4 regions of the Carnobacterium viridans genome follow, and region 4 is predicted to be linked to each of the others. Evidence: predicted binding sites of a transcription regulator. Region 4 holds the regulator's gene; each other region holds the start of a gene.
The links. The regulator LexA, encoded in region 4, represses DNA repair genes until DNA is damaged. The targets are predictions, from matches to a motif close to CNAACANNTGTTNG.
Positions count from the first base shown of each region.

Region 1: the regulator LexA is predicted to act here: its motif matches at 3,851-3,864, upstream of dnaB (replicative DNA helicase).
Region 2: the regulator LexA is predicted to act here: its motif matches at 3,443-3,456, upstream of recA (recombinase RecA).
Region 3: the regulator LexA is predicted to act here: its motif matches at 2,291-2,304, upstream of ruvA (Holliday junction branch migration protein RuvA).

Region 1 is NZ_FNJW01000008.1:1,602,114-1,610,374, forward strand. Features, by position in the region: gene rpsF (30S ribosomal protein S6) at 1-264, shown strand, start outside; gene ssb (single-stranded DNA-binding protein) at 312-836, shown strand; gene rpsR (30S ribosomal protein S18) at 867-1,106, shown strand; gene BLT48_RS09205 (DHH family phosphoesterase) at 1,320-3,320, shown strand; gene rplI (50S ribosomal protein L9) at 3,325-3,780, shown strand; gene dnaB (replicative DNA helicase) at 3,972-5,357, shown strand; gene BLT48_RS09220 (adenylosuccinate synthase) at 5,543-6,835, shown strand; tRNA gene BLT48_RS09225 (tRNA-Lys) at 6,984-7,056, shown strand; gene BLT48_RS09230 (ZIP family metal transporter) at 7,241-8,053, shown strand; gene BLT48_RS09235 (DUF378 domain-containing protein) at 8,124-8,261, opposite strand, start outside.
Region 2 is NZ_FNJW01000008.1:2,240,160-2,248,420, reverse strand. Features, by position in the region: gene BLT48_RS12300 (TIGR00282 family metallophosphoesterase) at 1-240, opposite strand, end outside; gene rny (ribonuclease Y) at 424-1,983, opposite strand; gene recA (recombinase RecA) at 2,290-3,327, opposite strand; gene BLT48_RS12285 (competence/damage-inducible protein A) at 3,489-4,751, opposite strand; gene pgsA (CDP-diacylglycerol--glycerol-3-phosphate 3-phosphatidyltransferase) at 4,936-5,517, opposite strand; gene BLT48_RS12275 (helix-turn-helix domain-containing protein) at 5,603-6,466, opposite strand; gene ymfI (elongation factor P 5-aminopentanone reductase) at 6,582-7,307, opposite strand; gene yfmH (EF-P 5-aminopentanol modification-associated protein YfmH) at 7,304-8,261, opposite strand, start outside.
Region 3 is NZ_FNJW01000008.1:2,251,996-2,260,256, forward strand. Features, by position in the region: gene mutL (DNA mismatch repair endonuclease MutL) at 1-1,644, shown strand, start outside; gene msrB (peptide-methionine (R)-S-oxide reductase MsrB) at 1,726-2,163, shown strand; gene ruvA (Holliday junction branch migration protein RuvA) at 2,352-2,966, shown strand; gene ruvB (Holliday junction branch migration DNA helicase RuvB) at 3,001-4,014, shown strand; gene queA (tRNA preQ1(34) S-adenosylmethionine ribosyltransferase-isomerase QueA) at 4,025-5,056, shown strand; gene BLT48_RS12335 (TetR/AcrR family transcriptional regulator) at 5,814-6,413, shown strand; gene tgt (tRNA guanosine(34) transglycosylase Tgt) at 6,482-7,627, shown strand; gene yajC (preprotein translocase subunit YajC) at 7,727-8,071, shown strand; gene BLT48_RS12350 (post-transcriptional regulator) at 8,230-8,261, shown strand, end outside.
Region 4 is NZ_FNJW01000008.1:224,535-232,795, reverse strand. Features, by position in the region: gene BLT48_RS02605 (ABC transporter ATP-binding protein) at 1-769, opposite strand, end outside; gene BLT48_RS02600 (ABC transporter ATP-binding protein) at 769-2,520, opposite strand; gene BLT48_RS02595 (YneF family protein) at 2,620-2,856, opposite strand; gene tkt (transketolase) at 3,018-5,021, opposite strand; gene BLT48_RS02585 (DUF896 family protein) at 5,153-5,392, opposite strand; gene lexA (transcriptional repressor LexA) at 5,554-6,177, shown strand; gene rnhB (ribonuclease HII) at 6,274-7,047, opposite strand; gene ylqF (ribosome biogenesis GTPase YlqF) at 7,032-7,910, opposite strand; gene lepB (signal peptidase I) at 7,984-8,261, opposite strand, start outside.

The DNA.
Region 1 (8,261 bases), 1.4 Mb from region 4:
ATCCGTCCAAACATCGAAGAAGCTGAAAAAGCAGCTTTAGTTGAACGCTTTGACACTATTTTAAAAGATAATGGTGCTGAAATCACTGAATCTAAAGACTGGTCGAAACGTCGTTTTGCTTACGAAATCAAAGATTTCCACGAAGGAATCTACCATATCGTAAAACTTACTGCTAATGATGCAGCTGCAATTAACGAATTCGATCGTTTGTCTAAAATCAGTTCTGATATTCTGCGTCATATGACAATTAGAGAAGAAGACTAAGCAAAAATGTTTCACATGAAACATTTTTATCGGAAGGAGTGGACAATGTGATTAACAATGTTGTTTTAGTTGGAAGATTAACAAAAGATGCTGATTTAAGATACACTTCAAATGGCACAGCGGTAGCAACTTTTTCATTGGCTGTAAACAGACAGTTTACAAACCAAAAAGGTGAAAGAGATGCAGATTTTATCAACTGTGTGATTTGGAGAAAGAGTGCTGAATCATTTGCAAACTTCACCAGAAAAGGTGCATTAGTAGGTGTAGAAGGCCGTATCCAAACACGTTCTTACGATAATCAACAAGGGCAACGTGTATATGTTACTGAAGTAGTTGTTGAAACGTTCTCATTATTAGAATCAAAATCTAAAAATGATCAACGTAAAGATCAAAATGATTCTCAAGCTCAATCGGGATCATATGGTTCTCAACAAAAATCTTATAACACTAATACACAAAGTAATTCACAAGAAGCTCCCCGTAACCAACAATATCAAAACTTTGGAAACTCTGATCCTTTTGAAAAGAGCGGACAACCGATTGATATTTCAGATGACGATTTACCATTCTAAAAAGAGTGGGACGTAAAGGAGGAATATGAAATGGCTCAACAACGTAGAGGCGGAAAAAAACGCCGTAAAGTTGATTTTTTTGCAGCAAACCACATCGAACACGTGGACTACAAAGACATTGACCTATTGAAACGTTTTATCTCTGAAAGAGGTAGAATTTTACCGCGCCGTGTTACTGGAACATACGCGAAAAACCAACGTAAATTAACTAAAGCAATCAAACGTGCTCGTATTATGGGATTATTACCTTTCGTAACTGACGAACAATAAAAAGATAAAGAGTTGAGGCAAATGTCTCGGCTCTTTTTATTTTTCTCGTTCAACTGTCATTCTAATTTTGAAAGATACTTAATAAAAAACATGTTTCACGTGAAACATACTCACGAAACTTGTTTCATGTGAAACAAGTTGTCTACTTAAAGAACAAGTGGTAAAATAGAGGTTGAACTTTAATTAGGAGAGAGATGGAAAAAGGGGCCTGTTATGAATAAGAAACTATCTCAAGAAAAATTTCCGGAATTCTTAAGTGATAAAAAAATCCAGACAATTATAGCCATTATAATGGTGCTTCAGTTAGTTATAATTATTTTAGGATTTATTGCTAATATTGGAATTGGCTTAGCGTTATTCATTATTTTTATAGTGGTATTATTTTTATTGTATGATTTGGCAAAAAAATTAGCCATTGAAAACAAAAAATACATTTCAGATTTAGCTTTTCGAATTAAGCGCGGAGAGCAAGAAGCTCTGATAAAAATGCCCATTGGTATTCTTTTGTTTAATGAACAGTTACAACTGCAATGGATCAACCCTTATCTTCAATCACATTTAGGATACCAAGAAGTGCTAGGTAAACAGTTAGAAGATGTTGATAGCGAATTAGCCATACTTGTCAAAGAAAGCCAAGATTCTGGATTGAAAAAAGCAAAATGGGGCGATAAAGTTTTCCAAATAATTGTTCAAAAAGATATTAAAGTTGTTTATCTAATGGACATTACAGAATACGCTATCATTCAATCAAAGTATGAGGAAGAACAAATCGTTATTGGAAATATATTTGTCGATAATCATGATGAAATTACTCAAGGAATGACCGATAGAAACATATCTAATTTGGATAACTTTATTACAACTCAATTATCTAATTGGGCTAAATCACATCATGTGTACTTAAAACGCATAACAGAAGATCGCTTTATCGTTATGATGCACAAGAGATCTTTAGCTAAAATGGAAGAAGAAAAGTTCAGTATTATCGATCAGATTAGGGAGAGAACTTCAAAACAAAATTTCCCTCTAACGTTGAGTATAGGTATTGCTTATGGATCTGAAGATTTAAGTGAATTATCTAAATTAGCTCAAAGTAATTTAGATTTGGCTCTAGGTAGAGGTGGAGACCAGGTTGTTGTAAAAGGTTATGATGCTGAACCGCGTTATTATGGCGGAAAAACAAATCCGATGGAAAAAAGAACGCGTGTTCGTTCTCGGATGATTAGTCAAGCACTTCAAGAATTAATGAAGCAATCCGATCAAATTTTTATTATGGGGCATAGGTACCCTGATTTGGATGCCATTGGAGCTTCATTAGGTATTAGAAGAATTGCTGAAATGAATAACAAAGAAGCTTGGGTTATTGTAAATCCAGATGAATTTAGCAAAGATATCTCTAAATTAATGAATGAAGTAGAAAAGGATAATGAAATTAGCCGATATGTTATAACACCTGCTGTTGCTGAACAAATGATTACAAACAATAGTTTAATTGTGTTAGTTGATTTTCATCGTCCGTCTATGGGAATAGCTCCAGATTTAATTTCTCAAACAAATAAGGTAGTTGTTATTGATCATCATCGTCGTGGAGAAGCTTTTCCAGAAAATCCAGCTTTAGTTTACATTGAACCCTATGCTTCCTCGTCAGCAGAACTGATTACAGAGCTGTTCGAGTACCAATCGAAAGAAGCAGATCCCATCAATAAGATTGAGGCTACTGCGCTATTAGGCGGTATTATTGTAGATACCAATAGTTTTTCTCTTAGAACAGGATCTCGTACTTTTGATGCTGCAAGTTACTTAAGATCTTGCGGTGCAGATGCTGTTATGATCCAACGACTATTGAAAGAAGATAAAGAAACCTACCTTCTTCGTAGTCATTTAATTGAAACCATTGAATTTGTGACTAAAAATATAGCCGTTGCTGTTGGTGAAGAGAATACTATTTATGATACAGTGGTAGCAGCACAAACAGCTGATACCATGCTTTCAATGTCTAAGATAGATGCAGCTTTTGTCATTACTAAACGTACAGATAATAAAATTGGCATTAGTGCTCGCAGTTTAGGTGAAATTAATGTACAAGTTATCATGGAACAGCTTGGTGGCGGCGGACATTTATCTAATGCAGCTACGCAATTAGATAACATGACGATAAAAGAAGCAAAAGAACAATTGAGTGAAGTTATTTTAAACAAAATTAAGGAGGAATAACATTATGAAAGTTATATTTTTAGCGGATGTAAAAGGTAAAGGTAAAAAAGGCGAGGTAAAAAACGTTGCTGATGGATATGCACATAACTTTTTATTGAAAAACAACTTAGCGAAAGAAGCTACTTCAGCTAGTATAAGTGAATTAAATGGTAAAATAAAAGCTGATGAGAAAAAAGAAGAAGAGATTCTACAAGAAGCTAAAAAGATAAAGGAATTTCTTGAAAAAGATGAAAATGCAATCGAAATCAAAACAAAAGCAGCTGAAGATGGTCGTTTATTTGGTTCCGTTACAACAAAACAAATTGCTGCTGCAGCTCAAAAACAGTTAAACATAAAGCTTGATAAACGTAAAATTGAATTACCTGTTCCTATTAGAAGTTTAACGTCAATGAAAATTGATGTAAAAATTCATCCAGAGGTAGTTGCCACTATAACGGTAAGAGTCCTACCAGAAAATTAAATTAGCAAAAAAAGCATTTGGCTCAGTAGCATTATAAGAGTCAAATGCTTTTTTTAAACAGAACAATCGTGGAACGAATGTTCTGTTTTCTAGATTGTGTTTCAAGTCCTTTTAAGGTAAAATAACAGAATTGAATACAACTATTTTACGGAAAATAATCGTACTGTTGATAGTGAAAGGGAGAGAATTTATTGGTACAAGAAGCTTTTCAAGATCGCTTACCACCACAGAGTATAGAAGCAGAACAAGCTGTTTTAGGTTCAATATTTTTAGATCCTGAAACGGTTGTCGGTGCTTTAGAATTTATTGAGTCCAAAGATTTTTATCGTCGAGGACATCAGTTGATTTTTCAAGCAATGCTGGAATTAAATAACCATAATGAAGCTATTGATATCGTTACGGTAACCAATGCCTTGGAGTCTAAAAACCAGTTAGAAGACATTGGTGGAATGGCTTACCTAGCCGAGTTAGCTGTGTCGGTTCCAACAGCTGCTAATATGGAATATTACGCAAAAATAGTAGAACAAAAAGCTATTTTAAGAAATTTAATCCACACAGCAACAGATATTGTGACCAAAGGATATGAAGAAGGAGATGAGCTAGCTTCAATTTTAGATGAGGCAGAGCGTAGTATTCTGGAAGTATCTGAAAGGCGCAACAGGAGCGGATTTTTAGCCATCTCAGACGTGTTGAACAGTTCTATTGCTCAGATAGATCAACTTTATCAAAATAATGAAGAAATTACAGGCTTGCCGACTGGTTATCAAGCTCTAGATAAAATGACAGCTGGACTTCAAAAAGAAGAATTGATTATTTTAGCTGCACGTCCCGCTGTAGGGAAAACGGCATTTGCTTTAAATATTGCTCAAAATATAGGCACAAAAACAGATGAAACAGTTGCCATTTTTAGTTTAGAAATGGGAGCAGAATCATTGGTCAATCGGATGCTTTGTGCAGAAGGAAGTATCGATGCTGGCCATTTGAGAACGGGGACGTTATCAGAAGAAGAATGGCAAAGCCTGATTGTAGCTATGGGTAGCTTATCAAAAGCCAATATTTACATCGATGATACACCAGGAATTAGAATAGCTGAAATTCGGGCTAAATGTCGTCGACTAAAACAAGAAAAAGGGAATCTTGGTTTAGTATTAATTGATTATTTGCAATTAATTGAAGGTACTGGGCGTGAAAGCAGACAACAAGAAGTTTCTGAAATTTCTCGTCAGTTAAAGAAATTAGCAAAAGAATTAAAAGTTCCTGTTATTGCGTTGTCTCAATTATCGCGTGGTGTGGAACAACGTCAAGATAAACGTCCAGTTTTAAGTGACATACGTGAATCTGGATCAATTGAACAAGATGCTGATATCGTAGCCTTCTTATATCGTGATGATTATTATGATCGTGAAGAAGGAGAAGATGACGACGATCATGGATCTGCCGGTGAAGACAATGTGATAGAAGTCATTATCGAAAAAAACAGAAGTGGTGCAAGGGGTACTGTTAAACTTTTATTTATAAAAGAGTATAATAAATTTTCTTCATTAAGTTATTATCCAGATGATATGGTACAACGTTAAAAAGACAAATGCGAAGTATTGTTCGCATTTTGTCTTTTTTTTTTAGTAATAAAAAATTAATGTTCGTTTATGTGGATTTTTTTAGTTGAAATAAAAAAAAATATTCGCTTTTTTGTTGAAACAATTATCATTTACTGCTAAAATTAACAAGTATTTGGGTAAAAAAAAATTAATGAGGTGTTCATATGTCTTCAGTAGTAGTCGTTGGTACACAGTGGGGCGATGAAGGAAAAGGTAAAATCACGGACTTTCTAAGCGAAAATGCGGAAGTTATTGCACGTTATCAAGGTGGCGACAATGCGGGACATACTATCCAATTTGATGGTGAAACTTACAAACTGCATTTAATCCCATCAGGAATTTTCTCTAAAGAAAAAATCAGTGTTATTGGAAATGGTGTTGTTGTAAATCCTAAAGCACTTATTAAAGAGTTAGCTTATTTACATGACAAAGGAATAACAACAGAGAATCTGCGTATTTCTGATCGTGCTCATGTTATTCTGCCTTATCATATTCAGTTAGATCAATTACAAGAAGATTCTAAAGGTGATCAAAAACTCGGAACAACAATTAAGGGAATTGGACCAGCATATATGGATAAAGCTGCTCGTATTGGTATCCGAATTGCTGACTTACTAGATAAAGAAATTTTTGAAGAACGTTTGCGCATTAATTTGGAAGAAAAAAATCGTAGTTTTGTAAAAATGTACGATTCTACTGCAATTGACTTTGAAGATGTTTTTGAAGAGTACTATCAATATGGACAAGAACTTAAACAGTATGTTTGTGATACATCAGTAGTATTAAATGATGCTTTAGATGATGGCAAACGTGTCTTATTTGAGGGAGCTCAAGGGGTTATGTTGGATATCGATCAAGGTACGTATCCTTTCGTTACTTCTTCTAATCCAGTAGCTGGTGGAGTAACTATTGGTAGTGGTGTCGGCCCTTCGAAAATTAATAAAGTAGTTGGCGTATGTAAAGCATACACTTCACGTGTTGGAGATGGCCCGTTCCCAACTGAATTATTTGACGAAGTAGGACAACGTATCCGTGATGTTGGACGTGAATATGGTACAACTACTGGACGTCCACGTCGTATTGGTTGGTTTGATACTGTAGTGATGCGTCACTCAAAACGAGTATCTGGGATCACTAATCTTTCTTTAAATTCAATTGATGTTTTAAGTGGTTTAGAGACAGTTAAGATTTGTACAGCTTATGAACGCAATGGAGAAGAGATTCTACATTACCCAGCAAGTTTAAAAGAGTTAGCTGAATGTACACCAATCTACGAAGAGTTACCAGGTTGGAGTGAAGATATTACAGGATGTCGTACTTTAGCAGAGCTTCCTGAAAATGCAAGAAATTATGTACACCGCATTTCTGAATTAGTGGGTGTTCGTATTTCAACGTTTTCAGTTGGACCTGACCGCGACCAAACAAACATCTTAGAAAGTGTTTGGGCGCAAGTTTAATAAATTAACGATTAACCAAGCAAAAAGCTGTTTTGTTTGGTTAATTTTTTAGTTGATAAAAGTTAGAAAAAGGATTTTTTTTGCTGTTTTTTACATAAAAACAATAAAATGTGTTAAACTATATTTTGTAAGCAAGAAGGTAAAAAACGGGTTGTTAGCTCAGTTGGTAGAGCAGCTGACTCTTAATCAGCGGGTCGAGGGTTCGAGCCCCCCACAGCCCATTGGGTGCCAAACCCACGAGACGAATAAACGTTGGTGCGAAAGCATTTTGAAAACGTTTGTTGCGTCTCTTTTTTATTTGTTCATGACATCTGCATTCAACTGTTTGTGAAAAAAATAAAAGAGCATTATACTGAAGAGGAAGAATAAAATAGTTGGCTATTATTAAAAGGAGTGAAGTAATTGATTGAATTTATGAGTTCATTAAGTCCACTAGTACAAACGATAATTGCTACGCTCTTTACATGGGGAATGACAGCTTTAGGAGCTGCATTAGTATTTTCTACTAAGAACGTGAATCAAAAGTTGATGGATGGCATGCTAGGTTTTGCTGGAGGAGTAATGATTGCAGCAAGTTTTTGGTCACTTTTAGCGCCTGCTCTTTCAATGGCTGAAAGCGGTCCGTTACCAGCATGGATGCCTTCTGCTATTGGTTTTATGTTAGGTGGTATCTTTTTATGGAGTGCAGATAATGTTTTACCTCATCTAAATCCTAATATGCCTCCAACAGAAGCTGAAGGGGTCAATCCTCAAAAGAGAAAACGTAGTACATTATTAGTTTTAGCGATCACGATGCATAATATACCTGAGGGTTTAGCAGTAGGGGTTGCCTTTGGATCAGTTGCAACAGGTAATCCAGAAGCTTCTATCGCTGGAGCAGTTGCTTTAGCAATTGGTATGGGGATACAAAACTTCCCAGAAGGAACGGCTGTGTCTATGCCTCTGAGACGTGATGGCATGTCTAGAGCGAAAAGTTTTTACTATGGTCAACTTTCGGGTGCTGTTGAACCAATTGCTGCCATAGTAGGGGTATTAGCTGTTACAGTAATGGAGCCTTTACTTCCATATGCTTTAAGTTTTGCTGCTGGAGCTATGATTTTCGTTGTTGCAGAGGAAGTTATACCTGGTTCTCAAGAAAATGGTAATAAGGATCTAGCATCTATGTGGTTGATGATTGGTTTTACAATCATGATGATTTTAGATGTAGCTCTTGGGTAGAAGAATCAAGTGTATATGAAAAAAAATGGACTCAACAGTTTACTGTTGAATCCATTTTTTTTTTCATATATTAGTGTCTATCTCTGCGATCTGAATTTAATAAAGGGAAGAATTTCAAGGAATACAATGCACATAAACCAACGATGATATAAATAATTTTAGATAACAACGATGTTTGTCCGCCAAAAATTGTAGCAACGAGATCAAA
Region 2 (8,261 bases), 2.0 Mb from region 4:
TTCAATAAATTCAAAAATATCACGGTTATCCCAAGTATGATTTCCCATTGTTACAATATCCACACCATCTTGTAAAAAACCTTTATAAATTTTCTCTGTAATGCCTCGACCCGCTGCTGCATTTTCTCCATTTAAAATAGTGACTTGTGGTTTATACATTTTTTTCAATTTAGGTAAGTAATCATGAACCATTTCACGGCCCATCGAACCTACAACATCTCCAATAAATAATAATTTCATTCAATTATTCCTCTTCTCTTTATCATCTTCTATATTTTAACAATAAACGCACCGAAATAAAAGCTGGCCTTTTTATTTTATTTTCTTATTCATTTTTTTAATACTAATTTTCAACAACAGTCCCAAAAAAAACCGATACAAGTCAGATTTATCATCGACTCATATCGGTTTCTATACTACTCTTTATTTAGCATATTCTATAGTTCTTATTTCGCGAATAACCGTAATCTTAATATGTCCTGGGTAATCCAGTTCACTTTCAATACGGTTTCTAACATCACGCGCTAGCTTACTTGCAGCTAAATCATCAAGTTTTTCAGGTTTGACCATAATGCGGATTTCACGACCAGCTTGTATTGCAAAACTTTGTTCTACTCCTTCGAAATCATTAGAAATGCTTTCTAATTTTTCAAGTCGGTGAATATAATTTTCAAGTGATTCGCTTCTTGCACCAGGACGCGCTGCAGATATTGCGTCGGCTGAAGCAACTAAAACAGAAATGACAGATGTCGCTTCTACGTCACCATGATGTGAAGCAATTGCATTAACAACTGTTTCATTCTCTTTATACTTCATTCCAATTTCTGCGCCAATCTCAACATGTGAACCTTCAACTTCATGATCCAGTGCCTTACCAATATCGTGAAGTAGACCTGCTCGCTTAGCTAATGTAACGTCTTCTCCTAGTTCAGCAGCCATCACACCAGCTAGTTTAGCCACTTCAATAGAGTGACTTAAAACATTTTGACCATAACTTGTTCTAAATTTCAGACGTCCTAAAATTTTGATTAAATCAGGATGTAAAGAATGTACTCCTACATCAAAAGTAGCTTGTTCTCCAATTTCTCTGATTCTTTCATCCATTTCCTTACGTGATTTTTCTACCATTTCTTCAATTCGAGCTGGATGAATTCGTCCATCTTGGATCAATTTTTCAAGAGTCATTCGAGCAATTTCGCGACGTATTGGATCGAATCCACTAAGTACAACTGCTTCTGGTGTATCATCTATAATTAAATCCATACCTGTTAGGGTCTCTAGTGCTCTGATATTACGACCTTCACGACCTATAATACGGCCTTTCATTTCATCGTTAGGCAACGTTACAACCGATACTGTCGTTTCTGAAACTTGATCAGCTGCAGAACGCTGAATGGCTAACGCAATTAAATTTTTAGCTTTTCGATCTGCTTCTTCTTTTGCTTTTTGTTCAGAATCTTTTACCATTACGGCTAATTCATGAGACAATTCATTTTCTGTTTCTTTTAAAATCAATTGTCTTGCTTCTTCTCGTGATAAAGCTGCAACTCGTTCCAATTCATTTTCTTGTTGCTCGACCAACTCAATAGCTTTCTTCTCTAAATCGTTAACATGTAGTTGTCTAGAACTTAATCTCTCTTCATTCGCCTCGAGTGTGTGTTCACGTTTTTCTAAGCTATCGTTTTTGCGATCAATGTTATCTTCACGTTGCAACAAACGATTTTCTTGTCTTAGAACTTCATTTCTTCTCTCTTTCAGCTCTGCTTCAATTTCAGTTCGATATTTGTGGCTTTCATCCTTCGCTTCTAACATCGCTTCCTTTTTCATGGTTTCTGCTTCTCTTTTTGCTTCTTCCAATATTCCAGTTGCAGTGTTTCTAGCACCAGCTAGTTCTTTTTCGTGGCTTGCTTTGCGGACGAGATATCCAACAATAAGACCGACAACTAAAGTAACGATAGCGAAGGCAACACTTTTAAAATCCATTCTTCCACCTCCGTATCATTTATTTAATTTGTCATTTAATAGTTATCCATTATTTGGTAGAACATGAATAGCTTTATACCAATAAAACCTACCCGTTATCTAATGTTAAATTAATAGATAACTTAATTTTAATTGTAGTGAAGAGACATGTCAACTTAAATAATGGTTTTGTAGCCCTTTCATAAACTTTCATAGTATTGATCCATTTCTTTTAAGAATCCTTTTTCATCCATTTGTAGTAAACTATTTTCAAAAAAAGCCAATAAGCTTAGACGCTTATTGGCTGTTCTCTATCTTCTAGTTCAGTTAATCTTCTAATAAATCAGTTTCAGACTCTTCTACTACTTCACCAGCTTCTCCAATACCATAAGCTGCACGAACTTTTTGTTCTACTTCAGCTCTTAATTCAGGATTGTCTTTGAAGAATTTTTTTGCATTTTCTCGCCCTTGGCCAATTCGTTCGCCACCATAAGAGTACCATGCACCTGCTTTATCAATGATATCTTTTTCTGATCCCATATCCACAAGTTCTCCTACTTGAGAAATACCTTCACCATACATGATATCTACTTCAGCTACTCTAAAAGGTGGAGCAACTTTATTTTTAACTACTTTGATTTTTGTACGATTACCCATAATATCTGTACCTTGTTTAATTTGTTCAGCTCTTCTAACTTCCAAACGAATCGTAGCATAGAATTTCAAAGCACGTCCACCTGGTGTAATTTCTGGGTTACCAAACATAACACCAACTTTTTCACGAATTTGGTTGATAAATAAAGCAATCGTTTTTGTTTTGTTGATTGAACCGGATAATTTACGTAAAGCCTGAGACATCAAACGAGCTTGTAATCCTACATGAGAGTCTCCCATTTCTCCTTCAATTTCAGCACGTGGTACTAATGCAGCAACTGAGTCAATGACAACAATATCAACTGCTCCACTGGAAACCAACGCATCTGCAATTTCCAAACCTTGTTCACCTGTATCTGGTTGAGATAACAGCAATTCGTCAATATCTACTCCAAGTGCAGCTGCGTATTTTGGATCCAATGCATTTTCAGCATCAATAAATGCAGCAATTCCACCTTGTTTTTGAACTTCAGCAACAGCATGCAAAGCTACCGTTGTTTTACCTGAACTTTCAGGACCATATACTTCAATAATTCTTCCTCTTGGAAATCCGCCAACTCCCAATGCTACATCTAATGCTAATGATCCACTAGGGACTGTAGAAATACGTGTATCAACTTTTTCTCCAAGTTTCATAACGGAACCTTTACCAAAGTTCTTTTCAATCTTTTTTAACGCTGCATCTAATGCTTGTTTACGATCGTCTGCCATTAAATAAATCCTCCTCGAGTCTCTTTTATTATTTAATTATTCAATTATTCATTCATATTTTCATCTGCTACAAACATTATCATACCTTTTTTTTATAAAAAAAGCAAGAAAAAAGCGAACAAACATTCGGTCTTTTTTAATCGCTTGATTTCTTTTTCATTTTACAAAACTTTTTGTTCTATAGGCAAATTTAGTAGCACTCTTCGAATCAAATCTAGTCCGGACATGATCGATTTTTCTCGATTATTTTCACGCCCTTTACCAAAGTGATACTCTTTAGCAAATGCTGTTTCTTTAGTAGCAATACCAATCCATACAGTTCCTACTTCTTTATTTTCCAATTTATCTGGGCCTGCAACTCCTGTAAAGGAGATAGCCAAATCTGTATCAAACATCTCTTGTGCTTTTTTTGCCATTTCTATCGCACACTCAGCACTGACTACACCAAACTCTTCAATTGTTTTTTTTGTAACGCCTAAAATAGTTGTTTTTGCATCATTACTATAAGTTACAATTCCACCTTTGAAATAGTCACTTGCACCTGAAACACTTGTTATAAGGTGTTGAAAAGAACCACCAGTCAAGCTCTCAGCAGCTGTAAGTGTCAGATTTTGTTCGTTTAATAAATCTGTCACTACATTTACTAAACGTCTATCCTCTCCATACCCATAAAAATAGCCTCCTATGCGTTGTTGGATGATAGCTTCCACCTTATCCAATAAGAAATGACATGCTTCCTCAGTGCTTCCGTTTGCTGTTAAACGTAAGGTTACTTCATGCTTCCCAGCATATGTAGCAAGAGTAGGATTTTTTTGCTCTTCTATCAAATCATCTAATTCAGCAGCTACTTGAGATTCTCCAATACCAAAGAAACGTAAAACTCTTGATACAAGATGGTTTTCATTTGGACGTCCGTCCATTAGCAATGGCCTTACTTCTTTTATAAACATAGGTTCTAACTCACTAGGTGGACCTGGTAATAATAAAAAGGCTTGTTTGTCTTGATTTAAAAGCATCCCTGCTGCAAGTCCTGTTTCATTTTTTAAAACAGTAGATCCCTCAACCACCATAGCCTGCAATCGATTGTTTTCTGTCATTACTCGTTTGCTATTTTCAAAAAAATTACTTATTTTATCCATAGTACTTGTATCTAAAATTAGTTTTTTATTTAAATGTTCAGCCAATACTTGTTTTGTAATGTCATCTTTCGTAGGTCCAAGACCACCTGAAAGGATAACTAAATCACTTCTTTTTTCTGCTACTTCTATAACTTCTAATAATCGTTTCGGATTGTCTCCAACCACTACTTGGTGATAAACATCTATCCCTAATAATGATAGTTCGCGAGAGAGAAAAGAAGCATTGGTGTTTACTACTTGTCCCATTAAAAGTTCTGTTCCAACTGCTATGATTTCAGCGTTCATCTTACTTCACTCCTAATTCTATAATACGCGAATTCTGTTCCGCAACTTTTATTTGACTTACCTTAAGAACCATAAAAGACTAGTTACTGCCTTCCTATTTTACCATACTTTTTAAGAGGTAAAAAAAAGAAGACCTGTTAAAAACAGTCTTCTCCACATTATTCTTTCCTATTTTAATAATTTTTTATTTTGGACCTTTAAACACTGCACTATTTTTAACAAAATAGTCTACACCAGAATAGATGGTGAAGAATAAACAAATATATAACATAATAGAGGCCATTGGCAACCCAATACCTTCAAATGGTAAATTATCAACCAATAATAAAATAATGGCAACCATTTGAGTAGCTGTCTTAATCTTTCCTGGCCAATCAGCTGCTAAAACAGTTCCACCTTGCTCTACTAATAGCAATCTTAATCCAGTAACTGCTAACTCTCTACAAACAATAATAGATACGACCCACGAAGGAGCTAAGTCTTGCCCTACTAGAATAATTAAAGCTGTCATTACCAACATTTTGTCAGCTAAGGGATCGGCAAATTTACCAAAATTTGTTACTAATCCTCGATCACGCGCAATTTTACCGTCTAACCAATCCGTAAAACTTGCTAAAGCAAATAAAACTGCCCCTACCAACTGTGTAACTTCAATTGTTGATCCTAAAAGTTGAAAAACGCCCCAATCAAATGGTGCCAATACTACAATAACAAATATTGGAATCATAAATATTCTCAATACTGTAAGTTTATTCGGTAAATTCAATTTTTTGCTTCCTCTCTCCAATAATATATGCCTGTTACTATTAAAATCCTTGCCCAATAGCCTTTTTAAACTCTCATTTTAAGGGTTATTCAAATTGAAATTTAATTTCTTGGCGAACAGAATTTTCTGCTTCCGGAGCATATGAGATATCTTCACCATTAAGATTAACTTCTGTTGCAGGAGCATTTCCAATGATAACCACTAATGTTGAAGTACCTTCTGGAACCTCTGTTTCTAAGTTAGAGCCATCCGTTATTAATTGAGCATCAATGGTTGTTCCATCTGCTTCAACACTGATCCAAGATTCTCCACCCGTTGCAGTTAGTGTTAAAGTATTGCCTTCGGAACTTCCTGTAACGGAATAAGTTGTAGCAGATCCAGTAGAGGAAATGATTTCTATCCCTTGATTTTCTTCACTTTCCTCAGATTCAGCTATTTTAGAGGATTCCGTTGCAGATTCAGATTCTTCAGTTGCTGCAGAATCTGCACTAGAAACAGATATTGCTGCAGAATCTTTAGTAATCATTTCTTCATCACCTTGATTATTTGTCTTAATTACTGCAAAATAGATGGCTGCTATAATAGCTACCGCTATAATGCCAATTAAGATTGTAGGTAAATACTCTTGGACTTTTGTTAAAAACACACTTTCTGTATTCTTTCCAACACGGGTTTGATCCGTAGAGACTTTTTCTACATATTCTTCATCATGGGTATGAGGCACCGCATCTGTATATTCTTCTAATAATTGGTCTCCATTTAAGCCAACAGTATCCGCATATTGTTTGATAAATGCACGAGCATAAAATTTTCCCGGCATGACATCATAATTGCCTTCTTCAATAGCAATTAAGTAACGTTTTTGAATTTTAGTCATTTGTTGCAAATCATCTAAAGTATAACCTTTAGCTTTTCTTGCTTCTTTTAATTTTTCACCAATTTCATTCAATTGTCTCACCTACCTGTTCTCTTTTTTAGAGAGAAAATCTCATATTATTTGAATTATAACATACCTGATACTTTAGAAACATTAATTTTTCTTTATACTGCATAACTAAATTTTCTTATTTTAGCCAACCACCGCTGATGACAATAGATTGACCAGTCATATATGCACTTCTTTTATCTACTAGTTGCATAACCCAAAAACTGATTTCAGATACACTACCTAAACGCCCTAAAGGAATGTCATTTTCTAGTTCTTTTACTTCAGTTGAAGTAAAATCCTGGTTCATTTTCGTAGCAATAGCTCCTGGAGAAATCGCATTTACTGTTATCCCCAAACTAGCTATTTCTTTACTATAAGCTTTTACAAAAGCTAATTGAGCACCCTTTGTTGTGCTGTAAAGAACTTCCATCGCACTACCTGTTTCACCATAAATCGAGCTAATAAAAATGATTCTTCCATTCCTAGAATGAGCTAATTTAGACTGTAAATGTTGAAGCAATACAATTGGTGTTTTAACATGTACTGCCCACATATGATCCATATCCACAGTAGAGACTTCGGTTAACAATTGATACGTCGTAAAGCCGCTTGCAAATATCACAGCATCTAATTGAAAAATAGATTTCAGGAAAAGAGGAATTCCTTCTTCTTGAGTCATATCTAAAGACAATGCATAAAAATCTTGCTTAGGGTAGTGTTCTTGATACTCTTGCAATTGTTCTTCAGCACTTTTGATATTTGAATGGTAATGCAGATACAGCGACCAACCTTTTTCAGCTAATTCTTGTGCAATTTTTTTCCCAATATCGCCACTTGCTCCCATTATCAAGGCAAATTTCACGCGTCTTTCTCTCCTTTTGGTAAAATATGAAACGTAGTCATATGATCTTCAATCATAAATTCTTCAGCCGCTTTTTTTATCTCATTTAATGTAATACTTTCTATGATGGGAACAACATCAAATAAAGTTGCTTCGCCATATATAGGTTGACTATATTGATTGGCAATATATTCTAGTGAATTTAACGACTGTAGTTCTTGTCCAATCATTTTCTTTTTAACTATTGCTAAGTTCTCATCAGTTAATTCTGAACTCATTTTTGCTCCAAGTAACAATTTTTTGATTTCGGCACTAAAAACTGCAGAGTCTTTCGTATCTCCACTAACATCAATAAAATGGAACGTACGATCTAAGTTAAATTCAAATGAAAAACTATCATCTATGATACCTTTATCGTATAATTTTAAATAATTTGCTGATGTAGGGCCAAATAATAGCGTTAGCAATAAATCCATTGTTGTTTTGTATTCTAAGGCTTCAATACCACTTGGAATTTCTCTTATTCCTTTTACTCCTACAATACTCTTTGGTCGATTCACAGTCATATGAATAAAATTATACGGTTTAATGTCTTTGACCGTTTCTTCTGGGAAAATTCGTTTGATGGCCTCGGCTGGAGCATATTCTTTCTGTGCTTGATTCTCTCGAATCAACTTCATCATTTGTTCAGGATCTAACTTCCCAACAACAAACAAATTCATATTACTAGGATGATAAAAAGTTGCATGATTTTCATACAATAATTCAGGTGTGATCTCCATAATGCTATCTACAGTTCCAGCAATATCGATGTGTAAAGGGTGTTTAGGATACATATTTCCTAAAATACCAAAAAACAAGCGCCAATCTGGTTCATCCTCGTACATTTGAATCTCTTGAGCAATGATCCCTTTTTCTTTGTTTACTGTTTCCTCTGTAAAATAAGGTTCTTGAACAAAGTCTAATAAAGTTGTT
Region 3 (8,261 bases), 2.0 Mb from region 4:
CTAGAAACATCGATTGGTGGGGAACGTGGCACGTACCTTTCTTTAAAAGGCGGTAAAATTATTGAGGAAAAAGCGAATGAAGCAAGAAAAGGAAGCAAAATCACAATAGAAAACCTTTTTTTCAACACACCTGCTCGATTAAAATACGTAAAGAGTTTACAAACAGAACTGTCGAATGTGTCAGATATTGTCAATCGATTGGCTATCAGTCACCCGAATATTGCTTTTCGCTTGATTCACGATGGCAATCAGTTGTTGCGAACAGCAGGGAATGGCGATCTGAAACAAACTCTAGCAGGTATTTATGGAGTTGCTACAGCAAAAAAAATGAGAGAAATAAAGAAAGAAGATTTGGACTTTAGAGTGTCGGGTTTTATTTCATTACCTGAACTTACGAGGGCAAGTCGAAATTACATCTCTATTATTATAAATGGGCGCTACATTAAGAATTATTTATTAAATAAAGCTATTATTTCAGGATATCGGTCTAAACTTATGGTTGGACGCTATCCGGTTGCTGCTATTGAAATTAAGATGGATCCTTTGTTGGTAGATGTAAATGTGCATCCGACAAAGCAAGAAGTTCGCATTAGTAAAGAAAAAGAATTGATGCAATTGATAGAGTCCGCTATTCATGAGAGTCTAAGCAGAGAGCAACTTATCCCTGATGCTTTAGAGAATTTATCTTTTAAAAAGAAAACAGACTTGCCAATGGTAGGAACTGAACAGACAACGTTTGAGTTTCATCAAGAAAGAAACTCAAAAGAAAAAAATGAAAACAATAAAGAGTCCGAAAATAATTATTCATCTTCAACTTCTCATCATGAGTCTAATTTTTTTGAAAAGGCTAGTGTAGAAGAGACTGAAGAAGATCCGTTTTTCTTGCAAGAAAATACTCAAGAGTCTCGATTTGAATATGTTCCGCAAGAAAGTCATGGTGAAGAAATTCCAAATGAACAAGTCAGTGAATTAGTTAATTATCACCAAGAATCGCCATTAAAAACAGCCAGTAAATTAATGGATAAAAAAAAGGTCTCTACTGAATTCGTTGACCAATTTCCAACGCTAGAATATGTTGGTCAAATGCATGGAACATACTTATTTGCGCAAAATGAAAAAGGGTTGTATATTTTGGATCAGCATGCTGCTCAAGAGAGAATAAAATACGAGTACTTCCGAAAAAAAATTGGCGAAGTCAGTAATAATCTGCAAGATTTATTGGTACCTATAATGCTGGATTACCCAAATAGCGATGCAATCAAGATCAAAGAAAATAATGATGCATTGGAGACTGTGGGTATTTTCTTAGAACCATTTGGCCAGAATAGTTTTCTATTAAGAAGTCATCCTGTATGGTTCAACCAAGGTGAAGAAGAGAGTATCGTAAGAGAAATGATTGATCTGTTGTTGGAACAAGGCAGTATAAGTGTTGCTAAGTTTAGAGAAGCTACAGCCATCATGATGAGTTGTAAAGGTTCAATCAAAGCAAACCATTATTTAAGTGATGCGGAAGCTAGAGCGTTATTAAAAGACTTAAAGAAGACAGAAAATCCATATAATTGCCCGCATGGAAGACCGGTGTTGATTCATTTTACCAATAAAGATATGGAAAAAATGTTTAAACGTATCCAAGACCCTCATTAATTCTAATGAATTAAATTCAATGAATTGAAGCAACTCTTTAAAAAGTGTAGAATGAAAGTAGAATAAAAAAGGAGGATTTTCATGAACAGCTACGATAAAAACGAATTAAAGAATAAGTTAACCGATATTCAATATGAAGTAACTCAAAATGAAGCTACTGAACGTCCATTTACAGGTGAATACGATGATTTTTATAAAGACGGTATTTTTGTGGACGTTGTCAGTGGAAAACCATTATTTTCTTCAAATGATAAATATGATGCAGGATGCGGTTGGCCATCATTTACAAAACCAATTGAAGAAAAAGAAGTTATTGAAAAAATGGATGTAAAATTTGGTATGCAACGCACGGAAGTGAGAAGTTCAGATGCAAACTCTCATTTAGGACATGTCTTTCCGGATGGTCCTCAAGATAAGGGTGGTTTACGCTACTGTATCAATTCAGCAGCTCTAAGATTTGTACCAGTGGATAAATTAGAAGAAGAAGGGTACGACAGTTACCGCAAATTATTTGCTTAATGTAGTAAGTTAAATAGAAAAAGCATTCTCTAACTGTTCATGCGGTTTAGAGGGTGCTTTTTTATTTTGTCTAGGATTATTTAGGTAGCAGCTCCTTTTATGGATGCAAATGTGGTAAAATAAATAGCGAACAGGTGTGCCTTTTTGCATCTAGTACAACGATAGAATGAGTGAATGGAGAAAATAATATGTATGAATACATTAAAGGGATAGTGACATTTGTTAGTCCTGCGTACATTGTCCTTGAAACAAACGGGATAGGGTATCAATTGTTTATAGCTAACCCGTTTCGCTTTTCAAGTAAATTAAATGAGGAAGCAACAATTTATGTTCACCAAGCTGTTCGAGAAGACGCCATTACGTTATATGGTTTTAAAGATTATACTGAAAAACAATTGTATCTAAAATTGCTTAGCGTCTCAGGTATTGGACCCAAAAGTGGATTAGCTATTTTAGCTAATGATAATCATCAAGGTCTTGTACAAGCAATTGAAAATGAAGATGCCGCTTATTTAACAAAATTTCCAGGAGTGGGTAAAAAAACGGCGTCACAAATTGTTTTAGATCTAAAAGGAAAATTAGCTGACTTGACAGTTACACCAGTAGAAAATACAGTTGATTATCAACAGGAATTAGTGTTGTCCAATAATTACAATCATGTTACTGAAGCAGTAGAAGCTCTAGAAGCGCTAGGATACAGTGTGAAAGAGATCAAAAAAGTTGAACCGCAAATTCGTAAATTAAATAAAGAATCGACAGATGCTTATTTACGAGAAGCTTTGCGATTATTGATGAAGAAGTAAGCCAAGTGTATAAAAAGAAAAGTGGTGAAAAACAATGAATCCAGAAGAACGCATCATTTCCGGTGATAGCAGTACAACAGAAGAAATTTCGTTAGAAAAATCATTACGTCCACATTATTTAGCGGAATATATCGGCCAAGAAAAAGTAAAAAGAGAATTGTCGATTTATATAGAAGCAGCCAAGAATCGTGAAGAAGCACTAGATCACGTCTTACTTTATGGTCCACCTGGATTAGGGAAAACAACGATGGCAATGGTGATCTCAAATGAAATGGACGTAGCCATACGAACAACAAGTGGTCCTGCAATCGAGAAGGCAGGAGATTTAGTTGCTCTTTTGAATGAATTAGAAGCTGGAGATGTTCTATTTATAGATGAAATTCATCGTATGCCTAGACTCGTTGAAGAGATGTTGTATTCTGCTATGGAAGATTACTTTGTAGATATCATTGTAGGACAAGGACCAACTGCACACCCTGTTCACTTCCCGTTGCCGCCTTTTACTCTTGTAGGTGCAACAACAAGAGCAGGATTGTTATCAGCTCCTTTAAGAGACCGTTTTGGCATTGTCTCGCATATGGAATATTACACAGTAGAAGAGCTGAGTGATATTGTTTTGCGTTCAGCAGATATCTTTAATACTGAAATAATCGAATCAGGTGCAATTGAAATTGCCAGACGATCGAGAGGGACTCCTCGGGTAGCAAATCGCTTGTTGAAACGTGTAAGGGATTATGCTCAAGTAGAATCCAACGGTGTGATAAAAAAACAAATAGCAGATGAAGCATTGGCAATGTTGCGAATCGATCAAGAAGGATTAGATTTTGTTGATCAAAAATTATTAAAAACGATGATTGAAAATTATCATGGTGGACCAGTTGGATTGTCTACGATTGCAGCTAATATTGGAGAAGAAATTGAAACGATTGAAGATATGGTTGAGCCATATTTGTTGCAAGCAGGCTTTCTTCAACGGACCCCACGTGGAAGAATTGTAACTCATATGGGTTACACTCATCTCGGTTACCCAATTACTTATACAGATTAGGAGTATGACTATGTTAACAACAAAAGATTTTGATTTTGATTTACCAGAAGAATTAATTGCTCAAACCCCTTTAGAAAACCGCTCAAGTTCAAAATTATTAATTTTAGATAAAGAAACTGGAGAAGTTGACGATAAGCACTTCACGGATATCCTTGAGGAACTTAATGAAGGTGATGCACTGGTTATGAATGATACACGCGTACTTCCAGCACGGTTACACGGAGTAAAACCATCAACAGGCGCACATCTTGAAATATTGTTATTAAAAAATACAGAAAAAGATCAATGGGAAACGCTTGTTAAACCAGCTAAGAAAGCTATAGTGGGTGATGTCATTTCTTTTGGGGATGGAAGACTGACTGCGACTGTAATGGAAGAATTAACTCATGGAGGAAGAATCATCGATTTTTCTTACAATGGTATCTTTTTAGAAGTTTTAGAGTCATTAGGAGAAATGCCTCTTCCTCCATACATCAAAGAGCGATTAGAAGATAGTGAACGTTATCAAACCGTGTACGCAAAAGAAAACGGTTCTGCTGCTGCCCCTACAGCTGGCTTGCATTTCACAGAAGAACTACTAGAACAAATCAAGTCAAAAGGTGTAAAATTGGTCTTTTTAACGTTACATGTAGGTCTTGGCACTTTCAGACCTGTTAGTGTAGATTCAATTGAAGATCATGAAATGCATTCAGAATTTTATCGTTTAACAGAAGAATCTGCTGCAGAATTAACAGCTGTTCGAAACAATGGCGGTAGAATTATTGCTGTAGGAACAACCTCTATTCGTACGCTAGAAACGATTGGTACCAAGTTTAATGGAGAAATAAAAGCAGACAGCGGATGGACGGATATTTTTATATCACCGGGTTATACCTTTAAAGTTGTAGATGCTTTTTCAACTAACTTTCATTTGCCAAAATCAACATTGGTCATGTTGGTCAGTGCTTTTGCAGGCAGAGAGCACGTTTTAGCTGCTTATCAACATGCAGTAGACGAAAGATATCGTTTCTTTAGTTTTGGAGATGCCATGTTTGTTAAATAAAGTCTTTCATTAATCTGAATACAAACAAAGGGTCTATAATTTTTAGTGTTGGTAGATTTCTAAAATTGATTATACAAAATTTTTGGAAGAATAGGGGTTGCTTGTAGCCATGCATTGGATTCAATACGAATTACAGAGCGTTGACGCTTCAGCGATTACGCTTTGTTTGAGGCTTGAAAGCCTGAAGATGATAAGCTTCAGGCGGTCTCATGGCTCTATACAAGCAAACCCGTTCATTCCAGAAGAAATTTTAGTTTGATGCATCAACACTATTTGTCATACAACCCAAAAAAAATAGAAGTTGGCTTTTTAGGCCAACTTCTATTGGTTTTTAGAGAGGATAGGAGCAAATCAGCGAATAGTTTAAAACAAACACTTACTTGAACTTCTTTTAAAACGACATACAGTTTCTTTACTACTTAGGTTAAACTGCCTTTAAACTTTTAAAAAACGTAACTACTGTGTTGCCTAAGGTCCAGCTTTATTTTTAAACGAATGTGACAGTGAATCTTGTAACTAAAAACAGAATGTTGATTTTTTTGCTTCTTCTACTTCTAAACACTAAAGAAATTCAACTGATTCACTCATATGAGCATCTCTCTATCCACTTATAATATACCACGATTAGAAAGCGGTTACCAGTGAAGTGACTTAAAGTTAAAAAATAACTTGTTTTCTAAAATTAATGTGATAAACTATTATATTGAGTGAGTGCATACTTGTTTAAAAGTGTGGTAAATTTGGAGGTCATTATGAAGTGGCAAATGTAAACACGGAAGCATTAACAAAAACGCAGCAACGTATAATTGAGGCGGCATTAGATTTAGTTTCACATGTGGGCTATAAAAGTACTACAACAAAGATGATCGCACAAAAAGCTGAAGTTAATGAAACAACTATTTTTAAAAATTTTCAATCTAAACAAGTTTTAATAGATACTGCTTTTAAACAACACACAAAACAAATCACTGATGAAGTGGATAAGTTTTTTTCTCAGAGTTTTAAAGACACAACGGACTTAATGCAACAGTCCGGTCGCTTTATTGCGGATATTTTTGACAGGCATCGCCAGATTGTTCTGAGTACGATTAAAGAAGTAGGCAATGAACAAACAAAATCAATTTTTAACTATAAACAAGAATACATTCAGCAATTACTCTGTAGTAAATTAAAAGAATTTTCGAAGGATCATTCATTGACTGATCAACAGTATGAAACCATTGTTTTTATGTTTAATAGTGCTATTATGAGTCTTTTAGTTGATAAAGCTAGAAAAGAGTGTTCAGAAGATGATGAACAAGAACAGACGATTCATTTGGATGATGTTATTGAGTTAATATTAAAAACTGTGCGTTAAAGAATTGCAAATGGTAAAAAAAGTCACTGAATTTGTAATTTAAGAAGAACGAAAGTAGGAATGGAAACATGTCAGAACCAGCAATTAAATACCGATTGATAAAAAAAGAAAAACATACAGGTGCAAGACTAGGAGAAATTATTACTCCTCACGGAACGTTTCCAACACCTATGTTTATGCCAGTTGGAACGTTAGCGACTGTAAAGAGTATTGCTCCTGAAGAATTAGAGTCAATGGGAGCAAATATTATTTTAAGCAATACGTATCATTTGTGGCTGCGCCCGGGTGAGGATATCGTTGAAGAAGCAGGCGGACTACACAAGTTCATGAATTGGGACAAAGGTATTTTAACCGATTCAGGCGGATTTCAAGTATTTTCATTAAGTGATTTGCGTAGAATTGAAGAAGAAGGGGTTCATTTCAGAAACCATTTAAACGGATCGAAAATGTTCTTGTCTCCTGAAAAAGCCATTAATATCCAAAATAAACTAGGTCCAGATATTATGATGAGTTTTGATGAATGTCCGCCTTTTGACGAAAGTTTTGACTACGTAAAAAAATCAGTTGAACGAACAAGTCGTTGGGCTGAAAGAGGATTAAAAGCTCATGCCAAACCGGATAGCCAAGGATTATTTGGGATTATCCAAGGCGCTGGATTTAAAGAACTTCGACAACAAAGTGCTCGTGATTTAGTATCAATGGATTTCCCAGGGTATTCAATAGGAGGGTTATCTGTTGGAGAACCAAAGGAAAGTATGAATAAAGTACTAGAATACACTACACCTCTTATTCCAGATGATAAACCTCGTTATTTGATGGGCGTAGGAACTGCCGATTCTTTGATCGATGGTGTCATGAGAGGAGTCGATATGTTTGATTGCGTATTGCCTACTCGTATTGCTCGTAATGGGACATGTATGACCAGTAAAGGTCGAGTGGTTATTAAAAATGCACAATATGAACGCGATTTTGGGCCTTTGGATGATAAGTGTGATTGCTACACTTGTCGAAATTATACAAGAGCTTATATTCGTCATTTGATTAAAGCGGATGAAACATTCGGATTACGTTTGACTAGTTACCATAATTTGTATTTCTTATTAAATGTAATGAAAGATGTAAGACAGGCTATCATGGATGATAACTTATTGGAATATAGAGAAAGTTTTTTTGAAGAATATGGTTATAATAAACCAAATGCTAGAAATTTCTAAAGGTTTTATAAGAATGTTGTTTAAGAGATAGTAAAAAGACTAGATGTTTGGTAAAGTAAGTAATGTAAAGATGATTGAATCGGAGAATGGAGTGGAAAAATGGAGTTAATTCTTAATTTTGTACCTTTTATTGCGATTATGGGTTTGATGTATTTTATGATGATTCGCCCGCAAAAAAAAGCTGCTACAAAAACACAAAATATGCTTGATGCTATGAAAAAAGGCGACTCAGTTGTAACAATTGGTGGACTACATGGGATTATTGATGAAGTGAATACGACCAATAATACTGTTGTACTTGATTGTGACGGAATCTTTTTAACGTTTGAAAAGAAAGCCATTGCTCGCATAGTGACTAATGGAGTTTCAACTCCCGTAGAAGATCTTGGAACAAACACACCATCTCAAAATATAGTAGAAAACAATACTGACGAAAAATTTTAATCGTTACACTTAAGAACTTAAAGGGTGCTATCAGACTAAAACTGATAGCACCCTTTTTAATGCAATAGTTGTATTTTAAAACAAATTATGTTATTTTGTTTTAAAGTTCTGTAGCAGTTATATAAAGGAAGAGAAAGCAGTTTTTAGATAAGGAGTGCATGCTGTTGATCAATGAATCCTTTGCTTGTTA
Region 4 (8,261 bases):
AATTTGTCTTTACCATTGCATAACGCAGTTTGTAATACTCCATGTTCGTTTCATCAAACTCTTTTTGCAATCTTTTTTCTTGACGAAATTGTTGGATGATACTCATTCCATTAACTGATTCAGCTAATTTTGAATTTAACAAACTTAATTTTTCTCTCATATTTCGGTACAATCTTGAACTAAACTTTTGATAATACCAAATGACCACTCCTAATACTGGAATCAACGCAACAATCCATAGAGAGATTTGGACATTCAACAGCATCATAGCAATAAGAGATGTGATAACACCAAGCATCCCTTGTATAATAGTCAGAAATACCGACCAAAACTCTTTAATGGTTTCTGTGTCATTTGTTACTCTCGTAACGATTGAGCCCGCAGGAGTTTGGTCAAAGAAACGCATACCCAAAGTGTGCAACTTTTTAAAAATTGCATTACGAATATTTTCCACTGTTTGTTCTGAAGCCATATTGTATAAATAAAGGTTAAGGTACCAAAAAATAATTTTTACCAGCGTCATGCCAAAATAAATCAAAGCAAACATTCCGATGATCTGATTGGTTGCCGTTCCCTTTGATAAATAATTATCAATAAATACTTGAAGGATTCTTGGCAAAATAATATTTGTGACAGCTAACAAAACACCAAATAAGATACCCGCTGCGAATTGAATTTTGAAAGGCGAAGCAAACGTAATGATTCTTCTTAAAATAGTCACTTGTTCTTTAGTAGTAAATGATTTTGACCACGTTGATTCTTGTTCCATTAGTCTGCACCTCCTTCAATTTTCTGTTCAAGTTGTTGACTATCGAACATCTCTTTATACCATCCATTTTGAATGAGTAAATCAGCATGTGTTCCTCGTTCACTAACCTCACCATTATCGATAACGATAATTTCATCTGCATGCATAACACTGCTGATTCGATGAGCAGCTATAATCGTTGTTTGTTCAGATCGCTCTTTTTTCAAAGCGGATAATATTCTCTCTTCAGTTTTAGCATCTACTGCAGATAGAGCATCATCTAGAATCAACAGCTCAGGTTTAATAATCAACGCTCGAGCAATTGAGATCCGTTGTTTTTGGCCTCCCGATAACGAAACGCCTCGTTCTCCGACTACTGTGTCATACCCATTAGGCATTTCTAAGATATCGGTATGAATGGCCGTTAACTCTGCTGCTTTTTCAACCTCTTCTTGCGATAGTTCTGGATTAGCAAAACGAATATTTTCTTTGATACTTGTCGAAAATAAGAATTGATCTTGTGGTACGTAACCGATTTGCTGCAGCAAGGCGTCTAACGTGTAGTCTCTAATGTCTTCATTCCCATAGAGAATACGTCCACGATAACGATCGTATTCTCTTAAAAGTAATTTGAAAATGCTGGTTTTTCCAGCTCCTGTTTTCCCTACTACGCCGAGCGTTTGCCCACGTTTTAGTTCAAAATGAACCTCTTTTAACGTTGGAACATCAGATTTAGGGTAAGAAAATTTTTCAATGGAATACTGAATATCTCCTCTTATTTTTTTCGTTAATGCTGAAGGTTTTTCAATGATTTTTGAGCGTTCTAAAAGTAATTTCTCAACTCGATTGTAACTTGCACTTCCACGTTCCAAAATATTAAATAATCGGCCAATAGCAAACATCGGCCAAACCAGCATAGCTATATAATTGATAAAGGAAATTAGTTCACCAATAGTGATGGTGCCTGAGTTTATATATCTCCCACCCATTATAATGGTCAATACATAAGAAATGCCCATGATAAACGTAATCGTAGGGTCGAACAGCGAATCAATTTTATACACTTTTCGATTTTCAGCAACTACTTGTTTAGTTTTTTGTCTGAATTCTTCAACATCTTCATCTTCCTGCCCGAATGTTTTTAAGACTTTCATACCTGATATACTCTCTTGCGCTTTATCATTCATATTAGAAAAAGCCGCTTGCGCTCCTCTAAAACGCTCATGGAGTTTTGAACCCAAAACACGTGAGGCTATAGCAAGCAATGGGAGTGGTATCAATGCAATTAACGTTAACCTCCAATCAACCACTAGTGCCATGGCAATAATCGTTGTACCTCCTGTAATAACTGAATCCGCTAAGGTCAATATCCCGCCACCAGCAACATTTCGAACTGCTGTTAAATCATTCGTTGCATGCGCCATTAAATCTCCTGTACGGTACTTTTGAAAAAAACTATTGTCCATTTCAGTAAAGTGGTTAAATAATCGTGTTCTCAGTATTCGTTCCAATTTGGCAGATGTTCCCCAAATATTTACACGCCAGATGTAACGAAATAGGTAACTTGCAATCGCTGCAATTACTAAAATACTTAACCATTGGATCAACCTTTTAAGCGTTAACGTTCCTTGACCAACTTCATCTACAATAACTCCCACTATCCTAGGAGGAACTAATTGAATAATTGCTACAAGAAACAAAAATAACACACCAGTAATATACGCTTTTTTTTCTTGTTTAAAAAACCAACCTAATTTTTTATAAATTCCCATTTTCTTTCCTCACCCCTTTACTAATGATCCTGTTAACCAAAAAACGCGAACAGATAACTATCTGTTCGCACGTTAGTATTAATAAGACAGCATGTGTCCTTATTTCTTTTTAGTCGTTTTTGTTGTTTGTGTTTTCATTGACGACATCATTTGTTTAATTTTCTTTTCTGATGGTTTTTGTCCCATTTGCATCATTAACATACGCAACATATTTTCGTCAACTGGCGGATTTTTTTTGAAATAATCCATCATGTATTTTCTAGCAAGAAAGAAACCAGCGACTGCTCCACCAACTAAGGCTAAAATAATTAAAAAGATAGCAAGACCTAAATTCATTTTTGATTCACTCCTTTCGAACCTCTAAGTCTTAATTGTACTAAATATTAGTAGAAAAATAAACAAAATTTCTACTTCTTACGCTAAAAAGTCGCAAATCATCCTAATTACTCACAAAATAAAGCCATGTAAGTTAAACTTTCAACTTACATGGCCATTTTTTATAAGTTGTTGTATGTTTTTACAACATTTTCAACTGTAAAGCCATAATTTTCAATAACTGTTGCTCCTGGGGCACTTGCACCGTATTTATCTATACCTACTGAAGCACCATCTAGACCAACATAACGTTCCCAACCAAATGTCGCACCCATCTCAATAGATACACGTTTGCGTACTTCTTTTGGTAAGACCGTTTCTTTGTATGCTGCATCTTGTTTTTCAAATAAATCAAAACTAGGAACAGAAACAACGGAAACATCTTGTCCACTTTCTTTCAAAGCTTTTTGAGCTTCAATAGCCAATGCTACTTCAGAACCTGATGCCAATAGAATTCCTTCTGGTTTTTCACCAGCTTGAGGAGAAATAACATAAGCTCCTTTAGCAACATTTGTACGCGCACCTTCTTTAGTTCCTGGCAATACGGGTAAGTTTTGACGAGATAAAACCAACATTGTTGGGTGATCAACTGAAGTGATCGCTAATTCCCAAGCAGCTACAACTTCATTTCCATCTGCTGGACGAAGAATAGATAGGTTAGGCATACTACGTAAGCTAGATAATTGTTCAACAGGTTCATGTGTTGGACCATCTTCTCCAACAGCTACTGAATCATGTGTGAACACGTAAGTTACCGGTAACTTAGATATAGCCGCTAAACGAACAGCCGCGCGTAAGTAATCTGTGAAGACAAAAAATGTTCCGCCGTAAGTTCTGGTTCCACCGTGCAAGACGATTCCGTTCATTGCAGCTGTCATCGCAAATTCACGAACACCATACCAAATGTTTCTTCCATCATATTGACCAGCTTGGAAATCTTTTACATCTGCTATCATCGTGTTATTAGAAGAAGACAGATCCGCAGAACCACCCCATAAATAAGGAACTTTTTTTGCAATAGCATTTAATACTTGGCTACTTGTAACACGAGAAGCCAATGCATTGTCTCCTACTTCATATATTGGTAATTCAGCATCCCAGTTTTGTGGCAATTCATTTTTTAAAGATAACTCGAATTGTTCTGCTAATTCTGGATATGCCGTACGGTAAGCTTCAAATGATGCCTTCCATTCTTCTTCCACTGTAGCTCCTTGGTCAACCATTGTTTCTTTAAAGCGTTCTGCTACTTCAGAAGGAACAAAGAAGTCTTCGCCTTCCCAGCCATATGCTTTCTTAGCTGCTTCAATTCCTTCTGCGCCAAGTGGTGCACCATGGACTTTATGTGTTCCAGCATTCGGAGCACCAAATCCAATAATCGTTTTCACTTCAATTAAAGTAGGTTTTTTTGTCTCAGCTTTTGCAGTCTCAATTGCTGCATTAATTTCTTCTAAATCATTTCCATCTTTTACAAGAATATGTTGCCATCCATAAGCTTCAAAACGCTGTCCAACATTTTCAGTAAAAGCTTTAGATGTCGGTCCATCTAGAGAGATATCATTTGAATCATAAAGAACAACTAATTTTCCAAGTTCCAAATGAGCTGCCAAACTAGCTGCTTCAGCTGAGATACCTTCCATTAAGTCGCCGTCTCCACATAAAGAATAAGTAAAGTGATCTACAATAGTATGACCTTCTTTATTATAAACAGCAGCTAAATGAGCTTCTGTCATTGCCATCCCAACGGCATTTGCAATTCCTTGACCTAGTGGGCCAGTTGTTGCTTCTACACCATCAGTATGGTTCACTTCTGGATGTCCAGGAGTTTTACTGTTCCATTGACGGAACTGTTTTAAATCATCAATTTTAACGTCATATCCAGCTAAATGCAACAAGCTGTATAATAGCATCGATCCATGTCCAGCTGATAATACAAAACGGTCACGGTCGAACCATTTCGAGTTTTTTGGATTTACTTTTAATTGTTTAGTCCACAATGTGTAAGCCATTGGAGCAGCCCCCATAGGTAATCCTGGGTGCCCAGAGTTGGCTTTTTGTATACCATCCATACTTAGTGTTCTTATTGTATTTACTGCTAATTGGTCTGTGTTATCAAACAAAAAAATCATCCTTTCGATTTTGACTCTCTTATAGTACTCTATTAGTTTACTATTCTTTCTATTCAAGTGCAACGCTTTCATGGTTAGAATGTTATTATCTGGGAGAACTTCATGGTTATCCCATCATTGAACAAACACTTTTATCTTCCGTGAAGACCTTTATCTTTTTGTATGTCTTTCAACTTATCGGGTGTAACATCAGTGCCTTCTTCATCTACTATTTTTACACCTTCAATAGTATTTCTCATTCCGCCACGAAAAGCGGTTATATAAGCATCTCTTAGTTCCTTTTGTTCAACTTGTTCTTGGATAGTCAATCCTTTGTTTTTTGATTTTTTTGCTAATTCATTTATTCTGTCTAATTGCTCTTTTGGCAACATCGAATCACTCCACTTTTTTATTTATTAGTCAACTATAACAAATTTCTCTGAAAAAAACACTCTTTAATCCTCTGAATCTACGAACGTTTGTTTGATTTGTTCTATCATATATGGTAATCTTAAAGTGATAAAATAATAGAAACGAGGTGTTTATATATATTATGAGTAAAAATCCCGAATCAAGACAAGTTGAAGTTCTACAATATATATATAATCAAGTTAAATTGAAAGGTTATCCTCCAACTGTAAGAGAAATCGGAACGGCTGTTTCTTTATCTTCTACTTCAACCGTTCATGGTCACCTTTCTCGATTAGAAAAGAATGGTTACCTCCAAAGAGATCCTAGCAAACCGAGAGCAATAGAACTAACTCAACTAGGATTATCAAAATTAGGCATTGCTCTTGATAAAATCCCTTTACTGGGAACAGTAACAGCAGGTGAACCCATCTTAGCTGTAGAAGAAGCGACGGATTATTTCCCATTGCCGCCAAACTTGCAATTTGAAAATGATTCTTTATTTATGTTGACCATACGTGGAGAAAGTATGATCAATGCAGGTATTTTTGATGGTGATGAAGTGATTATTCGTAAACAAAGCTCTGCAAATAATGGCGATATTGTTATTGCTATGACTGTAGAAGATGAAGCAACATGTAAAAGATTTTATAAAGAAGAAGATCATTATCGCTTAGAACCAGAAAATGACACTATGGGTCCTATTCTACTTAATGAAGTAACCATTTTAGGCAAAGTAATTGGATTGTATCGTAGTCATATTCAATAAAAAAACGAAGGAACGGGGTTATCCCGGTTCTTCGTTTTTTTATTTTATCATTTTAAATGTACAACAATTTAGTTTATTATTGCGCTAAAAATTTCTTCAGCCTAATAAATTTTTAACAGGCGCAAAAGTTTTTCGGTGAATAGGACATACTCCGTGCTTTTCTAAACCTTCTAAATGGACTTTTGTTCCATAACCTACGTTTTTAGAAAAACCGTATCCCGGATACACTGTATCGTATTCGGCCATCATTCTATCTCTTGTTACTTTTGCAATAATACTAGCAGCAGCTATAGACAAACTTTTTGAATCTCCCTTGATGAAGCTTTCTTGGGGAATAGTGACCGGTAGATGCATTGCATCGATCAACAATTGTTCTGGCGATTGAGGCAGTTGCTCAATCGCTTCAATCATAGCCAATTTAGTTGCTTCATAAATATTAACTTTATCAATTACTTGATGGTCTTTTATGCCAATTCCAATAGCTAATGCAGATTCTTGAATTTGGTCAAATAACATTTCTCTTTTTACACTTGATAATTGTTTAGAGTCATTGATTTCCAAGACATTAAAGTCTTGCGGCAAGATGACCGCAGCTGCAACAACAGGGCCAGCCAATGGACCTCTTCCTACCTCATCGATTCCAGCAATAAATTGTGTCCCTTTTTCCCAAAAGAATTGCTCAATTTGCAGCATTTCTTGTTGTTTTTCGAGAATCAATTGTTGTTTTCTTATTTGGTTTTCCCAAGATTTATACGCATTTAATACACCTTTACGAGAATCACTCTTGATTAAAACCAACCGTTCATCATCAGGGTGAGTGACAGTCGCTAATAGTTCTTTTATATCTTTAATGGTCAGCGGTTTTCCCATTTTATATCCTGCCTTTTTGGTAAAGAAACCGGCGCTATATCTAATGTATACTTCCCGATTTTACCGCTTCTAATTTCAAAAACAATCAATTCAGCTGCGCGAGTATAATCATCTTTATACCCTTTTCGCTCACTGATTAACATCAGCAGGTCTGGCGATTCAAGATTTAATTCTTCTTCTGTTAATCTGTATCGTTTAGCAAGCATTTCCGGATTTCGAATTTTCATTTCTTCTAATCCATACATAGCAATTTCATCTAACTGTAAAATTGTATCTTTAATGGCTCCAGTTAAAGCCAGTTTTTTTCCAATTTCAGGATCTTCAAACTTCGGCCAAAGAATCCCAGGCGTATCCAGTAATTCCAATTCTTTACCTAACTTCAACCACTGTTGTGCTTTTGTTACACCCGGTTTATTTCCTGTTTGAGCAATATTTTTCTTGACAAAACGATTGATCAATGTTGATTTTCCAACGTTAGGAATTCCAATACTCATTGCTCGAATTGCACGAGGTTTTATGCCCTTAGCCGCTCTTCGATCAAATTTAGGTTGCAACAGTTCTTTTGCTTTTCCCATCAATTGTTTCATGCCTGTTCCTTCTTGAGCAACAATTGGAACAGCAGCAATTCCTTGATCATTAAAGTACGCTACCCATTTTTTTGTTTCTAATGGATCCGCTAAATCACTTTTATTTAAAATGATGATTCTTGGTTTTTCTCCAATGATTTCATCTAATATTGGATTGCGACTTGATAAAGGCAGTCTTGCATCTACTAGTTCAAAAACAATATCGACTAGCTTTATTTTTTCTGTTACTTGACGTCTTGCTTTTGCCATATGCCCTGGAAACCATTGAATGGTCATTTAATTTTCACCTTTCTATTTACACAAAAAAAAGAACCACTTATTGTTGCATTCTTTTTTTTTATTTCATTTGTTAATCCTCGTCAATTGAACCAAATTTTTCAATTGGCCAAATACGAAGATTGGTTGTTCCACTAACAGTGTCCGCATCTATAAACCCTACTTCACTAAATCGGCTGTCTTTTGAATTTTGGCGATTATCCCCCATTACAAAATAAGTATCCTCGGGAACAGTTTCTTCACCTGTTTTAGCAGCTAATAAGAAGTCTTCTGTTAAATTATCTCCTGGTGTCATACTTTCGATGGATTTTTCCAAATACTCTTCTTCAACCGGTTTTTCATTGATATACA